DNA from 3 places in the Streptomyces sp. NPDC050263 genome. Region 1 is predicted to be linked to each of the others. Evidence: riboswitches for the same ligand, from Rfam matches in the RefSeq annotation. Region 1 holds a riboswitch; each other region holds the start of a gene.

The links. Region 1 has a riboswitch for cyclic di-AMP ahead of AB0J04_RS08225 (M23 family metallopeptidase). Riboswitches for the same ligand answer to the same signal wherever they lie in the genome.
Region 2: linked by a shared signal. The riboswitch ahead of AB0J04_RS15235 (transglycosylase SLT domain-containing protein) and the one ahead of AB0J04_RS08225 (M23 family metallopeptidase) in region 1 are both predicted to bind cyclic di-AMP.
Region 3: linked by a shared signal. The riboswitch ahead of AB0J04_RS06030 (M23 family metallopeptidase) and the one ahead of AB0J04_RS08225 (M23 family metallopeptidase) in region 1 are both predicted to bind cyclic di-AMP.

What each region holds. Positions count from the first base shown of each region.
Region 1 covers NZ_JBFAKW010000012.1:82,878-88,915, reverse strand. The annotation lists gene AB0J04_RS08235 (pitrilysin family protein) at 1-983, shown strand, start outside; gene AB0J04_RS08230 (pitrilysin family protein) at 980-2,368, shown strand; cyclic di-AMP (ydaO/yuaA leader) riboswitch at 2,595-2,793, shown strand; gene AB0J04_RS08225 (M23 family metallopeptidase) at 2,808-3,551, shown strand; gene AB0J04_RS08220 (GntR family transcriptional regulator) at 3,740-4,435, shown strand; gene AB0J04_RS08215 (HPr family phosphocarrier protein) at 4,585-4,866, opposite strand; gene AB0J04_RS08210 (GNAT family N-acetyltransferase) at 5,047-6,038, shown strand, end outside.
Region 2 covers NZ_JBFAKW010000027.1:44,142-50,179, reverse strand. The annotation lists gene AB0J04_RS15250 (glycosyltransferase) at 1-483, opposite strand, end outside; gene AB0J04_RS15245 (GNAT family N-acetyltransferase) at 514-1,578, opposite strand; gene AB0J04_RS15240 (HAD family hydrolase) at 1,837-2,661, shown strand; gene AB0J04_RS15235 (transglycosylase SLT domain-containing protein) at 2,701-3,183, opposite strand; cyclic di-AMP (ydaO/yuaA leader) riboswitch at 3,189-3,416, opposite strand; gene AB0J04_RS15230 (polyprenyl synthetase family protein) at 4,085-5,095, shown strand; gene AB0J04_RS15225 (DUF2092 domain-containing protein) at 5,350-6,038, shown strand, end outside.
Region 3 covers NZ_JBFAKW010000009.1:19,591-25,628, reverse strand. The annotation lists gene AB0J04_RS06045 (MarR family transcriptional regulator) at 1-283, opposite strand, end outside; gene AB0J04_RS06040 (dihydrofolate reductase family protein) at 369-1,496, shown strand; tRNA gene AB0J04_RS06035 (tRNA-Met) at 1,556-1,629, shown strand; cyclic di-AMP (ydaO/yuaA leader) riboswitch at 1,943-2,111, shown strand; gene AB0J04_RS06030 (M23 family metallopeptidase) at 2,119-3,156, shown strand; gene AB0J04_RS06025 (PrsW family intramembrane metalloprotease) at 3,245-4,648, opposite strand; gene trmB (tRNA (guanosine(46)-N7)-methyltransferase TrmB) at 4,755-5,600, opposite strand; gene lhgO (L-2-hydroxyglutarate oxidase) at 5,991-6,038, opposite strand, start outside.

The DNA of each region.
Region 1 (6,038 bases):
GCTCCCTGCTCACCGCGCTCGACGACGAGTCGATGGAGAACCAGCGCGACGTCGTCAAGAACGAGCGCCGCCAGCGCTACGACAACGTCCCCTACGGCACCGCGTTCGAGAAGCTGACCGCTCTCGCCTACCCGGACGGCCACCCGTACCACCACACGCCGATCGGCTCGATGGCCGACCTGGACGCGGCGACGCTGGAGGACGCGCGGGCGTTCTTCCGCACGTACTACGCGCCCAACAACGCGGTCCTGTCCGTGGTCGGCGACATCGACCCGGAGCAGACCCTCGCCTGGGTCGAGAAGTACTTCGGCTCCATCCCCGGCCACGACGGCAAGCCCGCTCCGCGCGACGGCGCGCTGCCCGAGGTCATCGGCGGGCAACTGCGCGAGATCGTCGAGGAGGAGGTGCCGGCCCGCGCCCTGATGGCCGCCTACCGGCTGCCCGAGGACGGCACGCGTGCGTGCGACGCCGTCGACCTGGCGCTCACCGTCCTCGGAGGCGGCGAGTCCTCCCGGCTCTACAACCGCCTGGTGCGTCGCGACCGTACGGCGGTGGCGGCCGGCTTCGGCCTGCTGCGGCTCGCCGGAGCCCCCTCCCTGGGCTGGCTGGACGTGAAGACGTCCGGGGACGTCGAGGTGCCCGTCATCGAGGCCGCCATCGACGAGGAGCTCGCGCGGTTCGCAGAGGAGGGCCCGACGGCCGAGGAGATGGAGCGCGCCCAGGCCCAGTTGGAGCGCGAGTGGCTCGACCGGCTCGGCACGGTCGCCGGCCGCGCCGACGAACTGTGCCGGTACGCCGTCCTGTTCGGCGACCCGCAGCTCGCCCTCACCGCCGTCCAGCGGGTGCTGGACGTGACGCCCGAGGAGGTGCAGGAGGTCGCCAAGGCCCGCCTGCGCCCCGACAACCGCGCGGTGCTCGTCTACGAGCCGACCGCCGCCGAAGCCCCCGCCGACCAGGACGAGAACGAGGAGGCGGCCCGGTGACCGAGCTCGCCACGATGGACTTCCACCCCCAGCCCCGGGCGGGCGAGGCCAAGCCGTGGGCGTTCCCGGCGCCTGAGCGCGCCGCGCTGGCCAACGGCCTGACGGTCCTGCACTGCCACCGCCCCGGCCAGCAGGTCGTCGCCGTCGAGATCCTCCTCGACGCCCCGCTGGACGCCGAACCGGCCGACCTCGACGGCGTCGCCACGATCATGGCGCGCGCGTTCTCCGAGGGCACCGACAAGCACTCCGCCGAGGAGTTCGCCGCCGAACTGGAGCGCTGCGGCGCCACCTTGGACGCGCACGCCGACCACCCCGGCGTCCGGCTGAGCCTCGAAGTGCCGGCCTCGCGCCTGCCCAAGGGCCTCGGCCTCCTCGCCGACGCGCTGCGGGCGCCCGCGTTCGCCGACAGCGAGGTCGAGCGCCTCGTCCGCAACCGGCTGGACGAAATCCCGCACGAGCTGGCCAACCCCTCCCGGCGCGCGGCCAAGGAGCTCTCCAAGGAGCTGTTCCCGGCCACCGCGCGCATGTCCCGCCCGCGCCAGGGCACGGCGGAGACGGTCGAGAAGATCGACTCCGCGGCGGTACGCGCCTTCCACGAGAAGCACGTCCGCCCCGCCACGGCCACCGCCGTGGTCGTCGGCGACCTCACCGGCGTCGACCTGGACGCGCTGCTCAGCGACACCCTGGGCGCCTGGACGGGCTCCTCGGCCCAGCCGCGGCCCGTGCCGCCGGTGACCGCCGACGACACCGGCCGGGTCGTCATCGTGGACCGCCCCGGCGCCGTCCAGACGCAGCTGCTGCTCGGCCGTATCGGCGCCGACCGGCACGACCGCGTGTGGCCCGCTCAGGTGCTCGGCACGTACTGCCTCGGCGGCACTCTCACCTCCCGTCTGGACCGCGTCCTGCGCGAGGAGAAGGGCTACACCTACGGCGTCCGCGCCTTCGGACAGGTCCTGCGGTCCGCTCCGGACGGCTCCGGCGCCGCGATGCTCGCCATCAGCGGCTCCGTGGACACCCCGAACACCGGTCCCGCGCTCGAGGACCTCTGGAAGGTGCTGCGCACCCTCGCCGCCGAGGGGCTGACCGACGCCGAGCGTGACGTCGCCGTGCAGAACCTGGTCGGGGTGGCGCCGCTGAAGTTCGAGACCGCGGCGGCCGTCGCGGGCACGCTGGCCGACCAGGTCGAGCAGCACCTGCCCGACGACTTCCAGGCGACGCTGTACCAGCAGCTCGCCGCGACCGGCACGGTGGAGGCCACCGCGGCGGCCGTGAACGCCTTCCCGGTGGACCGGTTGGTGACCGTCCTGGTGGGCGACGCGGCCCAGATCAAGGCACCGGTCGAGGCCCTCGGCATCGGCGAGGTGAAGGTGGTGTCCGCGGAGTAGGCCGAAGAGCCGGCCGCCGAGCAGTCCGCGGCAACGGCACGCGCGTGTAGGGGCCCTGGTCGACGGAAGCGTCACCAGGGCCGCTAGATGTCCGAATTGGGGCGGAGGTTGCCTGTCTGCCCTGTGGGATGCGCTACAAAAACCGGGATTCGTTTGAGGATTGAAACCCGCCCCGCTTAGCTTCGTGCGGGCTGTCCGTCAGGCAGTGCGCCGCAGCCGCGGCACCGGACAGTCATCGCCGAGTCCCCGTACGGCGCGAGCCAGGGGAGCCGGGGACCCTCCCTCCTGTCGCCACCTTCGCGGCTGGAGGGGCCCAGAAGTCCCTGGGGTGAATCGGACGCCCGCGCGAGTCGCGAGGGGGTCCGTAGGAGACCTTCCTGCTCCGAACCCGTCAGCTAACCCGGTAGGCGAGAGGGAAGGAAAGGACACCCCCAACTTCATGGCGATCACCTGCGCCACCGGGAAGCACCGTCGGCCCAGCCGGATGCAACGGACCACCGTTCGCGCGGCGGGCGTCGCGGCGCTCACCACCACCGGTGTCATGGCCACCGTCGCCTCCACTCCGGCCTTCGCCGCCGAGCCCACGCCCGAGCAGACCGGGCTGATCCCCGTCGTCACGGTCGGCGAGTCCGTCGCCGAGCAGCTCGACGACCAGGTCGCGGTGCAGAAGCAGGCCGCCTTCGAGGAGGCCGCCCGCGAGGCCGCCGCCAAGAAGGCCGTGGAGGAGCGTGAGGCACGCGTGCGTGCCGCCCGCGAGGCCGAGCGCAAGCGCCTCAACGCTTTCGTGCTGCCGATCACCGGGTCCTACGTGTCCACCGGCTACCAGGCCAGCAGCTCCCTGTGGTCCTCCGGCAGCCACACCGGCATCGACTTCCACGCCTCCAGCGGCACCACGGTGCACGCGGTCGGCCTGGGCACCGTCGTCGAGGCCGGCTGGGCCGGGTCCTACGGCTACCAGGTCGTGATCAAGATGAACGACGGGACGTACACCCAGTACGGTCACCTGTCGTCCATCGAGGTGTCGGTGGGCCAGCAGGTCACCCCGGGCCAGCGGATCGCCCTCTCCGGCGCGACCGGCAACGTCACCGGCCCGCATCTGCACTTCGAGGCCCGCACCACCGCCGAGTACGGCTCGGACATCGACCCGGTCGCCTATCTCCGCAAGCACGGCGTGAACGTCTGACGACGCACGGCGACAGATCGTTCGGCCCCGGCCCTCCCGGCCGGGGCTTTCGTCGTTTTCGAGATCCCGCTGTCCAAAAAATATCCACGGATTCCAGCCCGCCATCGGAAATTCCCGCTGATTGCAATAGAGTCACGGAACACACGTCAATCATCGACGTTTCACGGGGATTAAGGCGGAGGTCCGTCATGCGTATTCCGGCGCACTCGGTGTGCACGGCCATCCGGGACGACATCGTCTCGGGTGTCTACGAGCGCGGCAGCCGCCTCACGGAGGAACTCCTCGCCCGCCGCTACGGCGTCTCCCGTGTGCCCGTCCGGGAGGCGCTGCGCACGCTGGAGGCGGAGGGCTTCGTCGTCACGCGGCGGCACGCGGGCGCGTGCGTCGCCGAGCCGACCGAGCAGGAGGCCGCGGACCTGCTGGAGATGCGCATGCTGCTGGAGCCGCTCGGCGCCTCCCGGGCCGCCCAGCGCCGCACCGAGGCCCATCTGAAGGTGCTGCGCGGTCTCGTCAGGCTGGGCCAGGAGCGGGCCAGGAGGGGCAACAGCGAGGATCTGCGCTCCCTGGGGGGCTGGTTCCACGAGACGCTCGCCCAGGCCTCCGGAAGCCAGGCCCTGACCTCGATGCTCACCCAGCTCCGCCACAAGATCGCCTGGATGTACGCGGTGGACGCCCCGGCCGACCCGGTGGAGTCCTGGGGGGAGCACGGCGCGATCGTGGACGCGGTGGCACGCGGCGACGGGGAGCGCGCGCGGGCGGTCACGGCGTTGCACACCGAGCGCGCGACGGCCGCGCACCGACTGCGTTTCACCGGCGGCGTGGAGCGCGTCGACCGTGTGAGGACTTCGCAACCTCCCGTAAACATGACGGGTCTGCGGCATTAACACAGGGGCCGTATACAAAGAGGAGTTAATTCGCGGGGCGCTATTTCTGCTGCCCATGAGCGGGAAATTCAAAGGGCTCGCCCGACAATTCGGACGAGCCCTTCGGTGTTGCCCGACGACGCCTTTAAGGCAGTGCGCCGTCAGGGTTTTCAGACGGTCTCGGGGAGCTCCTCGAGACCCTCGGCGACCAGCTTCGCGAGCCGGTCGAGGGCAGCGTCCGCGCCCTCGGCCTCGGACGCGAGGACGATCTCCTCGCCGCCCTTGGCGCCCAGGCCGAGAACGGCCAGCATGGAGGCCGCGTTGACGGGGTTGCCGTCGGCCTTGGCGATCGTCACGGGGATACCTGCGGCCGTGGCGGCCCGGACGAAGATGGAAGCGGGGCGGGCGTGAAGGCCCTCGGCCCAGCCGACGTTGACGCGGCGCTCAGCCATGTGATGCTGCCCTTCAGTGTCTCAGGTTGTCTAGACCAGTGTTCCACACGTGAAGCGTGAGGGGGGAGGGACCGTGCGGTCCCCTCCCGACGTGGTCGTCGGATCGCGGCCTCGATCCGACGTGCGTCCTCAACAGACTGCCTCGCGCCGTTGTCGTACGCGAGCCGTACTCTGGGCCCCATGCAGAGCGCGTCGGACCGGCACGAGTACCCCGCCCACTGGGAGGCCGACGTGGTGCTGCGCGACGGCGGCACCGCACGCATCCGCCCCATCACCGTCGACGACGCCGAGCGCCTGGTCAGCTTCTACGAGCAGGTCTCGGACGAGTCGAAGTACTACCGCTTCTTCGCGCCCTACCCGCGCCTGTCCGCAAAGGACGTCCACCGCTTCACGCACCACGACTTTGTGGACCGGGTGGGACTCGCGGCCACCATCGGCGGCGAGTTCATCGCAACCGTACGCTATGACCGGATTGGCGCCGACGGCATGGCCGCCTCCGCGCCCGCCGACGAGGCCGAGGTCGCCTTCCTCGTGCAGGACGCCCATCAGGGGCGCGGTGTCGCCTCCGCGCTCCTCGAACACATCGCGGCCGTGGCACGCGAACGCGACATCCGCCGCTTCGCCGCCGAGGTGCTCCCCGCCAACAGCAAGATGATCAAGGTGTTCACGGACGCCGGCTACACCCAGCAGCGCCACTTCGAGGACGGCGTCGTCCGCCTCGAGTTCGACCTCGAACCCACCGAGCGCTCCGTCGCCGTGCAGCGCGCGCGGGAGCAGCGCGCCGAGGCCCACTCCGTACGACGGCTGCTGGCGCCCGGCTCGGTGGCCGTCGTCGGCGCCGGCCGCACCCCGGGCGGCGTCGGCCGGAGCGTCCTCGGCAACCTCCGGGCAGCCGGCTTCACCGGACGCCTCTACGCCGTGAACAAGGCCTTCCCCGAGGACCTGAAGGAACTCGACTCGGTGCCCGCGCACCGCTCGGTGCGCGACATAGCGGAACCCGTCGACCTCGCGGTCGTCGCCGTCCCGGCCGAGCAGGTGCCCGAGGCCGTCGCCGAGTGCGGCGAACACGGCGTGCAGGGACTCGTCGTCCTCTCCGCCGGCTACGCGGAGAGCGGCCCCGAAGGGCGCGAGCGCCAGCGCGAACTCGTCCGGCACGCGCGCGCGTACGGCAT
Region 2 (6,038 bases), on a different contig from region 1:
GATCTCGAAGTCGGGGTGGTCCTGGGCGAGGAGCGAGTCGAGCGCGTGGGCGAGTTTCTCGGTGCGTTCGCGCGTGGCGACGACGACCGTGGTGGACGGGACGGGCGGCAGGGCGGGCGAGCGTTCGGGATCCGGCTCCCGCTCAGCCGGCGCCTCAGCCGTTTCACGAGCGGCGAGAGCCATGAGGACGGTCTTCGGGTCGGCGCCCTCCGGTACATGCCCGAGTAGCGTCCCGACCGGCCGTTGCCCCCTCCTGACCAGCACGAACACCTCACCGTGGGTGAGGGGAGGGCTGCCCGGACCGGGTCTGAGCACACCCCCCTCGTCCAGCTCGAGCTCGGCGATCTGCACCGGCCGGATGTCGAGGAACCGCCGTATCTCCTGCCGTGTCTCGTGCCGTATCCCCTGCCGTGTCTCGTGCGGTGTCTCTTGCTGTGTCTCGTGCTGCACGCTCGCGTGCCGCACGCCTCTTGCGCGGAACATGAACCCCCCTAGTTCCATGACCGTCAACCGTCACGACCGGCGCAGCCGGCCCGCGCCCTTCAAGGTCCGTGCGGCCGTCGCGGCGAGCCTCGGCCGGTTGCGCACGAAGTGGTGCGCGCGGCGGGACGGTTCACGGCTGAGCCAGTAGAGCGCGGCGCCCACCCCCGGACGCGTCCACGCTCCCTCGAACACGGGTATCTCCCCGGTCTTCAGCGAGTCCTTGTACTCGGCCGCGCCGCGCCCCAGGTCGAGCAGGCCGATGCCCTCCGCGGCGGCCGACTCGGCCATCCGCAGATGCAGCACCAGACCGGGCGAGAACTTCGCGAACTCCGGGTCGTACGACGGGAACCAGCAGGCCAGGACGGTCGACGAACGCAGTCCGAAGTGCGCGGCGACGGGCCGTTCACCCGCGTAGAGGACGGACAGCGTGCCGGAGCAGTCCGGTGCGCGCGTCTCGGCGAGCGCATCCACGAGCCGGGTGATCCACTCCTGTGCGAACCGGTCCCGGCGGCCGGTCCTGCGGTACTGCGCGGACTTCCAGGCCATGAGCGTGCGCAGCGCGGCCGGGTCGCGTTCGTCGAACACGAACCGCAGCTCCCCGACCTGCCGGCCGAGCTTGCGCTCCTTGGCGAGGGTCGTCTTCAGGAACTTCGGTGACTGGGCGCGCAGCACGGACTCGTAGGTCTCGTAGCCCTTCTCGACGTCGATGACATAGGCGGCGTACTCCGCGGCCGCGTGCGGGGCGAACAGCCCCTGCTCCGCCTCCAGGTTGTCGAAGGCGAAGCTCGTCAGGGAGCACGCCCGCATCAGTTCGTCGGCGTTCAGCCCGAGGCCCGGGGCCAGCACCGCGCCTTGTGCGTCCGAGACGCCGTACGCGAGGGCCTGGCCGCGGCCGAGCCTGTTTTGCTCATGGGGCAGGAAGCCGACCGGCTCGCGCCCCTCATACACCACCCCCACACGTGCGCGTGGCCGTACGAGGCCCACGGCGTCGGTGAACTCCGGTTCCATGAAGGGGTTTCGCGGAAGCGTCGACGCGGCGCGCAGCGCGCGCCACCGCTCCCTCTCCCCCTCGCCGAGGTCCTGCGGCCTCAGCACACGAATGCGCCCACTGCTCAACCTGACCCCCCGATCAAGTCCCCCCTGGACACCTGGACGGTACCGCTCCACCAGGGCGTCGCGGTAGGTAGCGTCCCATGTTGTTGCCAACTGGTGCAGAGGCCTTTAACCGTCCGCTACCCGGCAACGCGCCAGAAAGCCGTTTCTTTTAAAGGGGAGTTGACAGAACAGGGCAGGACCTGGGCGTCGTTCGGTTTGCGTCGAACCCGAGGGGTGCGGGATCCGTATTCTCTGATCATGGCCGCACCCCTCGCATATGCCGCGCGCACCGCGTACGCCCTGATCGCCACCGACCTGGACGGAACGCTGCTCCGCGGCGACGACACCTTCTCCGACCGGTCGCTCGACGCGCTCGCGCGGGTGGCGGCCGCCGGCGCACGCCACCTGGTGGTGACGGGACGGCCCGCGCCCCGCGTGCGGCCGCTGCTCGACCGTCTGCACAGCAGAGGGCTCGCGGTGTGCGGACAGGGCGCGCAGTTGTACGACGCCGGCGCGGACCGACTGCTGTGGTCGGTCACCCTGGACCGGGAGCTGGCGGAGACCGCGCTGGGCAAGATCGAGGCGGAGGTCGGGCAGCTGTACGCGGCCGTGGACCAGGACGGCGTCGACGGGCTGACGCTCATCGAGCCGGGCTATCTGATGCCGCACCCGACGCTGCCCGCGCTGCGCGTCGGCCGGCGGGACGACCTGTGGTGCGAGCCGATCAGCAAGGTGCTGCTGCGCCATCCCACCCTGTCCGACGACGAGTTGGCTTCGACGGCCCGCTCGGTGGTCGGCTCGCTCGCCACCGTCACCATGTCGGGGCCGGGCACGGTCGAGCTCCAGCCCTGCGGGATCACCAAGGCGACGGGCCTGGCCCTGGCCGCCGAACACCTCGGTCTGCGGCCCGAGGACACCGTCGCGTTCGGGGACATGCCCAACGACATCCCGATGTTCGACTGGGCCGCGCACGGTGTCGCCATGGCCAACGCCCACCCCGAGCTCAAGGCCGTGGCCGACGAAGTGACGACGTCGAACGAGGACGACGGCGTGGCCGTCGTCCTCGAACGAATGTTCCCGTAAGTCGGGGTGTCGCTATGCGTCCGCAGGTGAACGGTGCTGTCAGTACGCGCCGAACACGTTGTCGATCGAGCCGTAGCGCGCGGCCGCGTAGTTGCAGGCGGCGGTGATGTTGGCGACCGGGTCGTAGGAGTTCCACGAGGTGCCGGAGACGTGGTAGGCGCGGAAGGTCGGGTCGATGACCTGGAGCAGCCCCTTGGACGGGATGCCCGCAGCCGCGTTGGAGTCCCAGAGGTTGATGGCGTAGGGGTTGCCGGAGGACTCACGGATGACGTTGCGGTAGATGCCGTTGTACGTCCCCGGGATGCCGTGCTGCGCCATGACGTGGAGCGAGGCGCGGATCCAGCCGTCGAGGTTGTTGGCGTAGCCGAGGCTGGTGGCGGTGACGACGGTCGGCGTCGCCGCGGAGGCGGTGGCGGAGCCGAGGATCGGGAGGGCGAGCACGGCCGCGCCGGTGGCGGCGACGGCGATCGTGCGGGCGAGACGGGTGCGGCGGGTGCGGCGCGGCTGAGCGGCAGCGGACATGACGAAGTTCCTCTCCGGCGCCTGCGAGGTGAGCTGTCGGGTTCGGGCGGGAGCTGCCCGGCCACGTCCTGACGGACGCGACTTCACCCCAAGCCGTACCGATGTGTCCAAAACATCCTGAAAATCCAAGACGTCCGGAAATTCGGTTCGGCGGCCTACCTGGTTCCCCCGCTCCTGCCGTGCGGTTCTCGATGGGTGTTCCGGGCGGCGGCAGGATTCGGCGTCCGCCCGACAGGCCGGGAACGTATGCGAGAGCACATGTCCGGAACAAGTGGCAGATTCACAGATCACCCCTATTGACCTTGGTCTGTGACCTATGGGGTGCTTGATCCTTTGTGGGTGCAAAGCCCCAACTTGCTTGAGGTGTGCGGGGAAACGGCGCACGGCGTGCGGGTGTCGGCCGGGCGTCGGGAGTGAGCCAAGTCACCAGCAATCACAAGAGTGGCGAATCGGGCATTCACCTCAACTCGTATTTAAAGGAAGGGCAAAAGGATGGGATTGGAATTAGTCCGATTTGCCCTGCCGTGCTGGGGTTGGCCGGATTGCTCGGACGGCCCGGCGGCAGGGGTGCGGCGCGCCGGCGTGATGCGCGGGCCCGTGTGTGGTGGGAAGTGGCGGGAAATGGTCCCGGGATGTGCCGACGCCACCCGGCGGGCATGAATCACTACTACCTGGTAACTCGATAGGAGTTCGTTCATATGGGCTGATCAGAAACATAACGGGCCGGATCCGGCGTGGCTCGGCCGGGCGGGACGCCCCTCCGGCGGGCCCATTCGAGCCTGCGTGACGTGGGGGCTATCGGTGATCGAAACGTGACCGGATACGCTGACTTGAGTGATGGCAGCGACCTATCGACAAACCGCGTAACCGCCAGTGGACACCAGCAGACAGGAGACCCCTCGTGACCGTCGTCGGGCCGTTCGGGCTGAGCGTGCGGGACCAGGCTCTGGAAGCCGATGTCCAGGCCGGATTGGCGGCTGTCGAGGAAGGCTTGCTCGAGGCCACCAAGAGTGAGGTCCCGTTCATCACGGAGGCCGCCCAGCACCTCGTACGGGCGGGCGGGAAGCGGTTCCGGCCGCTGCTCGTGGTGCTCGCCTCGCAGTTCGGGGACCCGTACGCGCCGGGGATCGTGCCGTCGGCCGTGGTCGTGGAGCTCACCCATCTGGCCACGCTGTACCACGACGACGTGATGGACGAGGCCGCCGTGCGGCGCGGGGTGCCCAGCGCGAACGCCCGCTGGGGCAACTCCGTCGCCGTCCTCACGGGTGACTTCCTCTTCGCGCGCGCCTCGCACATCCTGGCCGACCTCGGGCCGGAGGCGGTCCGGGTGCAGGCGGAGGCGTTCGAGCGGCTGGTCACCGGACAGATCCTGGAGACGGCCGGGCCGACGGACGGGCGCGACCCGGTCGAGCACTACCTCGACGTGCTCGGCGGCAAGACGGGCTCGCTCGTCGCGGTCGCCTGCCGGTTCGGCGCGATGATGTCGGGCGCCGACGAGACGGTCGTCGACGTGCTGACGCAGTACGGCGAGCGGCTGGGCGTCGCCTTCCAGCTGGCGGACGACGTCCTGGACATCGCCTCCGACTCGCACGAGTCGGGAAAGACGCCCGGGACGGATCTTCGCGAGGGCGTTCCCACGCTGCCGGTGCTGCGGCTGCGGGAGCAAGCGGCGCGGTTGTCGTTGCCCGAGGACATCGCACTGTGCGAGCTGCTGGACTCCGACCTGAGTGACGACGCACGGCTCGCCGAGGCCCTGGAGGCGCTCCGGGCCCACCCGGCGCTGGAGCAGGCCCGCCGGGACACGGTGCGGTACGCGAAGGACGCGCGGGCTGCGTTGGCGCCGTTGCGGGAGTGCGACTCGAAGGCGGCGCTGATGGAACTCTGCGACGCGGTCGTCCACCGAGCCGGCTGACCCCCGCCCACCGGTCTCCGCCCCGTCTCGGCCCGCCAACCCCTACGGGACAGGCGTGGTCCTGGCGCGTTGTGTCATACCGGAGGTGTACGTGGAGTTGAGTCCCCGGGTTGACGCTTCCGAAGAGTGGATTTGGTCAGATGGGAACCACGGAAAACACCACTCCTCACCGATTCGGGTGAGAATGGCGGCTTGGGGTGGGGAAGTTCGGCGCGAGATGACCAGCCGCCGCCGACGACGGAGGTAAGGCACACATGGCACCGAAGGCATCCGACGACACCACGACCGGCGTGGACGCGACCGGTGGGGACGCCGACGACCTGCGCCTCGGACGGCGCAAGGCAGTGCGGTACGTCGTCCCGGTCACCGTGATCGGTGTCGCGGCGGCGACGATCGGGCTGGTCCCGGCGCTCGCCGACTCCGGCGACCCCGACCTGCCGAAGATCACCGCACAGCAACTCCTCGACAAGATCGCCGCCTCGGACGTGCAGCAGCTGTCCGGGACGGTGAAGATCAGCACCGATCTCGGGCTGCCCGACCTCGGCGGACTGGAGAGCGGTCTCCTCTCCGGCGTCGCACAGCAGGGCGGTGACGGATCGTCCGCCGATCCGTCCGCCAAGCTCACCGAGCTCGCCTCCGGCACGCACACCCTGCGCGTCGCCGCCGACGGCCCGGACAAGCAGAAGCTCTCGCTGCTGGAGAACGCCGCCGAATACAGCCTCATCCACAACGGCAAGGACGTCTGGGGGTACGACAGCGCCTCCAACGAGGTCTATCACTCCAAGGTCGACGAAAGCTCCGACAAGGCTGAGACCCCCGTTCCCGCCACGCCCAAGGACCTCACCGAGGACGCTCTGAAGGCGGTCGACGACACGACCTCCGTGACCGTCGACGGCACCGTCCACGTCGCCGGCCGCGACGCCTACAAGCTGCTGGTCAAGCC
Region 3 (6,038 bases), on a different contig from region 1:
TGTCCCACCGGCACTCCTCGCGCCGCAGCAGCCCGTCCTTCTCCAGGCGGGTCACCGCGTACGTCAGCCTGCTGCGGGTGATCTTCAGCTGCTCGGCGAGGTCGGTCATCCGCAGCCGTCGCTCCGGTGTCTCGGAGAGGTTGGCGAGGATGGAGTAGTAGAGGTGGGGCAGGCCGGCTTCCTGCTGGAGCTGCCGGTCGATCGCGTCCTCCAGCAGGAGGTAGCCGGCGACGTACGCGCGCCAGGCGCGTTGCTCCTCGGGGGACAGCCAGCGAGTCGTCATGCGTCCAGTGTAGGTTTGTTTCAAACTTGAACCAAGGCCCGGTCCGGCCGAGACCGCCGTCGGACCCATCCCGGGGAGTGCGTCGATGCCGTACCCGTACGTCCTGCTGTCCGCCGCCGTCTCCCTCGACGGCTACCTGGACGACACCACGCCCGAGCGCCTGCTCCTCTCCGGCCCCGCCGACTTCGACCGCGTCGACGAGGTACGGGCCTCCGTCGACGCCATCCTCATCGGCGCCGGCACGATCCGCGCCGACAACCCGCGGCTCCTCGTGAACTCCCCCGAGCGCCGCGCCGCCCGGGTCGCCGCCGGGCTTCCCCCGTACCCCCTCAAGGTCACCGTCAGCGGCTCCGGCGACCTCGATCCCGCCGCGAACTTCTGGCACACCGGCGGCGAGAAGGTCGTGTACACGACGGAGAAGGGCGCCGAGCGGGCCCGCGCGCTCGGCATCGCCGCGGACGTCGTCGCGCTCGGCCCCGAACTGGACTGGCGCCGCCTCCTCGAACACCTCCACGACGTGCGCGGCGTGCGGCGGCTCATGGTCGAGGGCGGCGGAATCATCCACACCCAGTTGCTCCGGCAGGGCCTCGCCGACGAACTCCAGCTCGTCCTCGCCCCGCTCTTCGTGGGCGACCCGGACGCGCCCCGCCTCTTCGGGCCGGGCGGCTACCAGGGCGGCCGCCTGCGCCTGCTGGAGACGCGGCGCATCGAGGACGTCGTCCTGCACCGCTACGAGCCCACCGCCCCCGGGGCCGGACCGCTGCCCGTCGCCGCCGACCGGCACTGGCTGGCCCTCGCCTGCGAGCTGGCGGCCGACTGTCCGCCGTCGGTGACCGCCTTCAGCGTCGGCGCGGTGATCGTCGCCGCCGACGGCACGGAACTCGCGCGCGGTCACTCCCGAGAGGCCGGCGACCCGGTCGTGCACGCCGAGGAGGCGGCCCTCGGGAAGCTCGACCCGGCCGACCCCCGGCTGCCCACGGCCACCGTCTACAGCAGCCTCGAACCGTGCGCCCGCCGCTCCTCGCGCCCGGCGCCCTGCGCCCGTCTCATCCTCGACGCGGGAGTGCGCCGGGTGGTCACGGCCTGGCGTGAGCCGGACACCTTCGTGACGGAGGCGGACGGCACCGGACTGCTGACGGCCGAGGGCGTCGACGTCCTCGTACTCCCGGAGTACGAGGAGCGGGCGAAGGCCCCGAACCGCCACCTCCTGTGACCCCCTGCGCAACCGTGGTGTTTGCGGCCCCGCTGATGGCGTACAGTTGTGTTCAACGGCGCGGGGTGGAGCAGCTCGGTAGCTCGCTGGGCTCATAACCCAGAGGTCGCAGGTTCAAATCCTGTCCCCGCTACTGAAGGCCGAGGGCCGGAATCCAGAACATGGATTCCGGCCCTCGGTGTTTTTCCCGGTTTCCTCCGGCAGGGCGGTCGTCGCGGTCGTCACTGCAGGTGAGCGCGTGATCCCCCTCCGCGCAGCGGCTGACGTCCTGTCAATGCCTGTGTAATTGCTGAGCCCGGCCAACTCGCCCGTTTTTCACCGGTCATGGGTCGAAAGTCCAGGCCGGAAATGTTGTTGATCAAGCAGAAGAGCTTGGAATCCCGACCCCGGGTCTATTAACGTTCGATAACGCAGCGCGGTCGTCCCAGCCGGCACAAGAGTCGGCTCCGTGCGCACTGCCGAATCCCGCAAGGGAACCGGGGAACCACCACCTTGGGGTGAATCTCGCGGAAGCCGTCGTGAGCTCGCAGAGCCCACGACCGGTTTACGCGCGTAGGAGACCTTCCCGCTCCGAACCCGTCAGCTAACCCGGTAGGCGACGGAAGGAAAGGAGTACGCCCGCGTGGCGTCCAACCGGCCTGCCCCAGAAGCCCCGTTCGTGCCGAGCCAGCGGTCCGCAGAGACCTTGGCCTACGGCAGCGTCCGCACCGACGAGGGCCCCTGGGAGGAGTGGAACCCCACCGCGGATTCCATTCGCCCGGTACGCGGCAAGCACCGCGTCGCCAAGCAGCGCGGCGGCGGGTTCGCCCGCAGCTCCACCGTCCTCGGCGTCGGCGTCATAGCCGCCGTCAGCGCGGGCGGCATGGCCAGCGCCAACACCGGCAAGGCCCCGGTCTCCATCTCCATGCCGGACCTGCCCAACGTGGGCTCCCTCATCTCCGACGACGAGCCGGCCGAGGACGCCGCGCCCGCCCTCGCCAACTTCGGGTCCGAGGCGCCCGCCACCGACACCGGCGAGAGCGCCACCGACGCCGGCGAGGCCCTGCGCAGCCGGATCATGGCGCAGGCCGAGTCGCAGCAGACCCAGCTCGAGACCAAGGCGGCAGCGGCCGCCGCTGCCGCCGCGGCCAAGGCCCAGGCCGACGCCGTCGCCAAGGCCGAGAAGGAGGCGGAGGCCAAGGCCTCCGCCGCGAAGAAGAAGGCCGCCGACGAGGCCGCCAAGAAGGCCGAGGCCGCGCGCCTGGCCGAACTGGCCACGCAGTACACGCTGCCGACCTCCTCGTACACGATCACCTCGACCTTCGGTCAGGCCGGTTCCCTCTGGTCCTCCGGCTACCACACGGGCCTCGACTTCGCCGCGCCCACCGGCACGCTCATCAAGGCCGTCCACAGCGGCACCGTCACCGAGGCGGGCTGGGCCGGTTCCTACGGCTACCGCACCATCCTCACGCTGGACGACGGCACCGAGGTCTGGTTCTGCCACCAGTCGTCGATCAGCGTCAGTGTCGGCCAGAAGGTCGGCACCGGTGACGTGATCGGCCGCGTCGGCGCCACCGGCAACGTCACCGGGGCCCACCTCCACCTCGAGGTCCACCCGGACGGCGGCTCCGACGGCATCGACCCGGCGGCCTGGCTGCGCAGCAAGGGCCTCAACCCCTGAGACCTCCCGGCCCCCGGCCGGCTCCCGACCCGACTTCCTACAGCCCTGACGGCCACCCCCGACGTCAGGGCTGTAGGGCGTTCGAAACTTATCGGTAGGGGTTGGGGGCGGGGTACGGCCCTGCGGGATACCCGTACGCCGGCCCTGCCGGGTACCCGGGGTGGTGCCCCTGGGGGTGCCCGTACGACCCGTACGACGACCCGTGGGCCCCGTACATCGGCCAGGGCGGCGCAGCCATCCGTACGGGTACCGGAGGGGCCGTCATCCGGGCCGCGTGGTCCAGCGCGGGCCGGGCGACGTCCTTCCGGCGCCACAGCTCGTTCAGCAGCTCCCGTTCCCGGAGGACGAAGTCGGCGTCTCCCCGCCCCCGCCGGCCGCGATGCCGCAGGAAGGCGAGGGACGTCGCGTACGCCTCGTACCGCGCCACCTCCCGCGCCGCCGGCCGGCCCAGGTGGCGTCCGGCGTATCCGCGGGCCAGCCGCCGGGCCCGCATCGAGCCGAGTGCGAACGGCTCGGCCGGGGTGAGCCAGCCGGCCGCCGCGTAGGCGGGCAGCTCCTCGCGCACGGTGCGCAGCTCACGTTGGCGGGTCCACACCACGAGCCAGGTGAGCAGCCCGAACGCGGGCACCATGATCGCCACGTACACCGCGAAGAAGCCGAACTCGCCGAACGACGAGGAGCCGTTCCACAGGGCGTGCATGCCCATGGCGAGGAGCAGCCCGGCCAACGGGAGCAGCACGCGGCGCAGCTGCCGACGGTCCCCGGAGAGCGCGGCGATGCCGAAGCCGATGCCGGTCAGGACGGTGAACAGGGGGTGCGCGAACGGCGACATGACGACGCGCACGAAGAAGGTCGCGGCGGTGACGGAGGAGATGCCGCTGTCGCCGGTCAGCTGGTCCGTGCCGAAAGCGGTGCCGAGGTAGAGGATGTTCTCGGTGAACGCGAAGCCGGTGGCGGTGACCCCGGCGATGACCACGCCGTCGACGATCCCGGTGAAGTCCCGCCTGCGGAAGAGGAAGACGAGCAGGACGGCGGCGGCTTTGGCGGACTCCTCGACGACCGGCGCTATGACGGTCGCCCCCAGGGTGTCCGCGCTGGACGGGTCGGCGGTCGCCATCGCTATCCATCTCGTCGCGAAGCTGTTGGCGACGATGGCTATCAGCGCCGCCGCGCACGCGCCCCAGGCGAAGGCGAAGACCAGGTTCCGCCAGGGCCCGGGCTCGACCCGGTCGAGCCACCGGAAGGCGGCGACGAGCAACGGCACCGGCAGCACGGCCAGCCCGAGCCCGACCAGGAAGCCCTCCGAGCCGGTCTGTTCGCGCACCAACGCCAGGATGACCAGGCCGGAGAGCGCGAGCAGCGTGATCAGCGCCCCGTACCGCACCCCTCTGTGCTGCCACCAGTGCGCGTGCCGGAGGACGCCGTCCTCGGGCGCCCCGCCGGGATGCGGCGGATGCGGCGGATAGGGCGGGAACGGGGGACTGATGGCCACGGCATCGACCCTAACGAGGGAGGGGACTGTGGTGGACGGAGTCGGTGGGTCAGCGATCCCCGTGCCGGTTGCCTGCCTGCGGTCTGCTCGGCAGCGGTCTGCTGGGCTACGGTCTGCTGGGCTGCTGGACGCGATGCTGTACGCGCGTGAAGAGCAGATCGTTCACCACGTGCCCCTTGTCCAGCCCCTGCCCCTCGAACCGGGTCAGCGGCCGGAACTCGGGCCGGGGCGCGAACCCGCCGTCGACCCGGGTGTTCTCGAAGTCGGGGTGCGCGGTGAGCACCTCCAGCATCTGCTCCGCGTACGGCTCCCAGTCCGTGGCGCAGTGCACGATCGCGCCCGGCTTCAGCCGGGTCGCGGCCAGGTCGAGGAACTCCGGCTGGATGAGACGCCGCTTGTGGTGGCGCTTCTTGGGCCACGGGTCGGGGAAGAAGACGCGCAGCCCGTCGAGCGAGTCCGCCGGCAGCATCTCGCGCAGCAGGATGATCGCGTCGCCGTTGGCGACCCGGACGTTGGTCAGGCCGTTGCGGTCCGCGAGGTTGAGCAGGTTGCCCTGACCGGGCGTGTGCACGTCCACTGCGAGGATGCCGGTGTCCGGGTCGGCGGCCGCCATCTGCGCGGTCGCCTCGCCCATGCCGAAGCCGATCTCCAGCACGACGGGACGGTCGTCGCCGAACAGCTCGGCGAGATCGACGGGATGCCCGTCGATGTCGAGCCCCCACTTGGCCCACAGCCGCTGCAAGGCGTCCGCCTGCCCGGCCGTCACCCGACTGCGCCGGGGCTGGAAGCTCCGGATCCGCCGCTCGAAGTGCGACCCGGCGGGATCGGCCCTGGGTCCGTCGGGGAACCGGGGCTCTCCCTTGGCACGGGTATGCCGAACGGACTCACCCGGATGGTGCTCGCCGACGGGAGAGGCCTGGGGGACTTCGGGGGTATTCACGGAATCAGACACAGTGCGAACGATTTTACGGCGACCGGACGCGTGGGTACGGCGCACGGGTGACCATGGCACGCGACGCCCGTCCTGCCCCGTGCGGCTGCCGCTCACGGGGGACGGTCGGCCGTGCTGCTCACGGCTGCTCACGCGGCGGCCGGGCCCGGTCGCGCTGCCTTCGCGGGAGGGCGAGAGGGCGGCTTGTGCGGTTCGCGGGAGGGCAGGAGGGCGGAGAAGGGCGGCTTGTGCGGTTCGCGGGGCTGGAGTGCCGGGCCCGTGCCCGTGGGGGCCTGCTGCCCGCCGGCCGGGGCTGTTCAGCCGGCGGCCGTGCTCCTTGCGCGGGGTCGGCGGGACGCTCGCGCGGGTGTCGGATGTCCCACGCGGGGCACCGCAGGGGGCGCGGGCTGCTCACGCGGCCGCCAGAGCTCCCAGCGCCCTGCGGGCCACCTCCCGTCC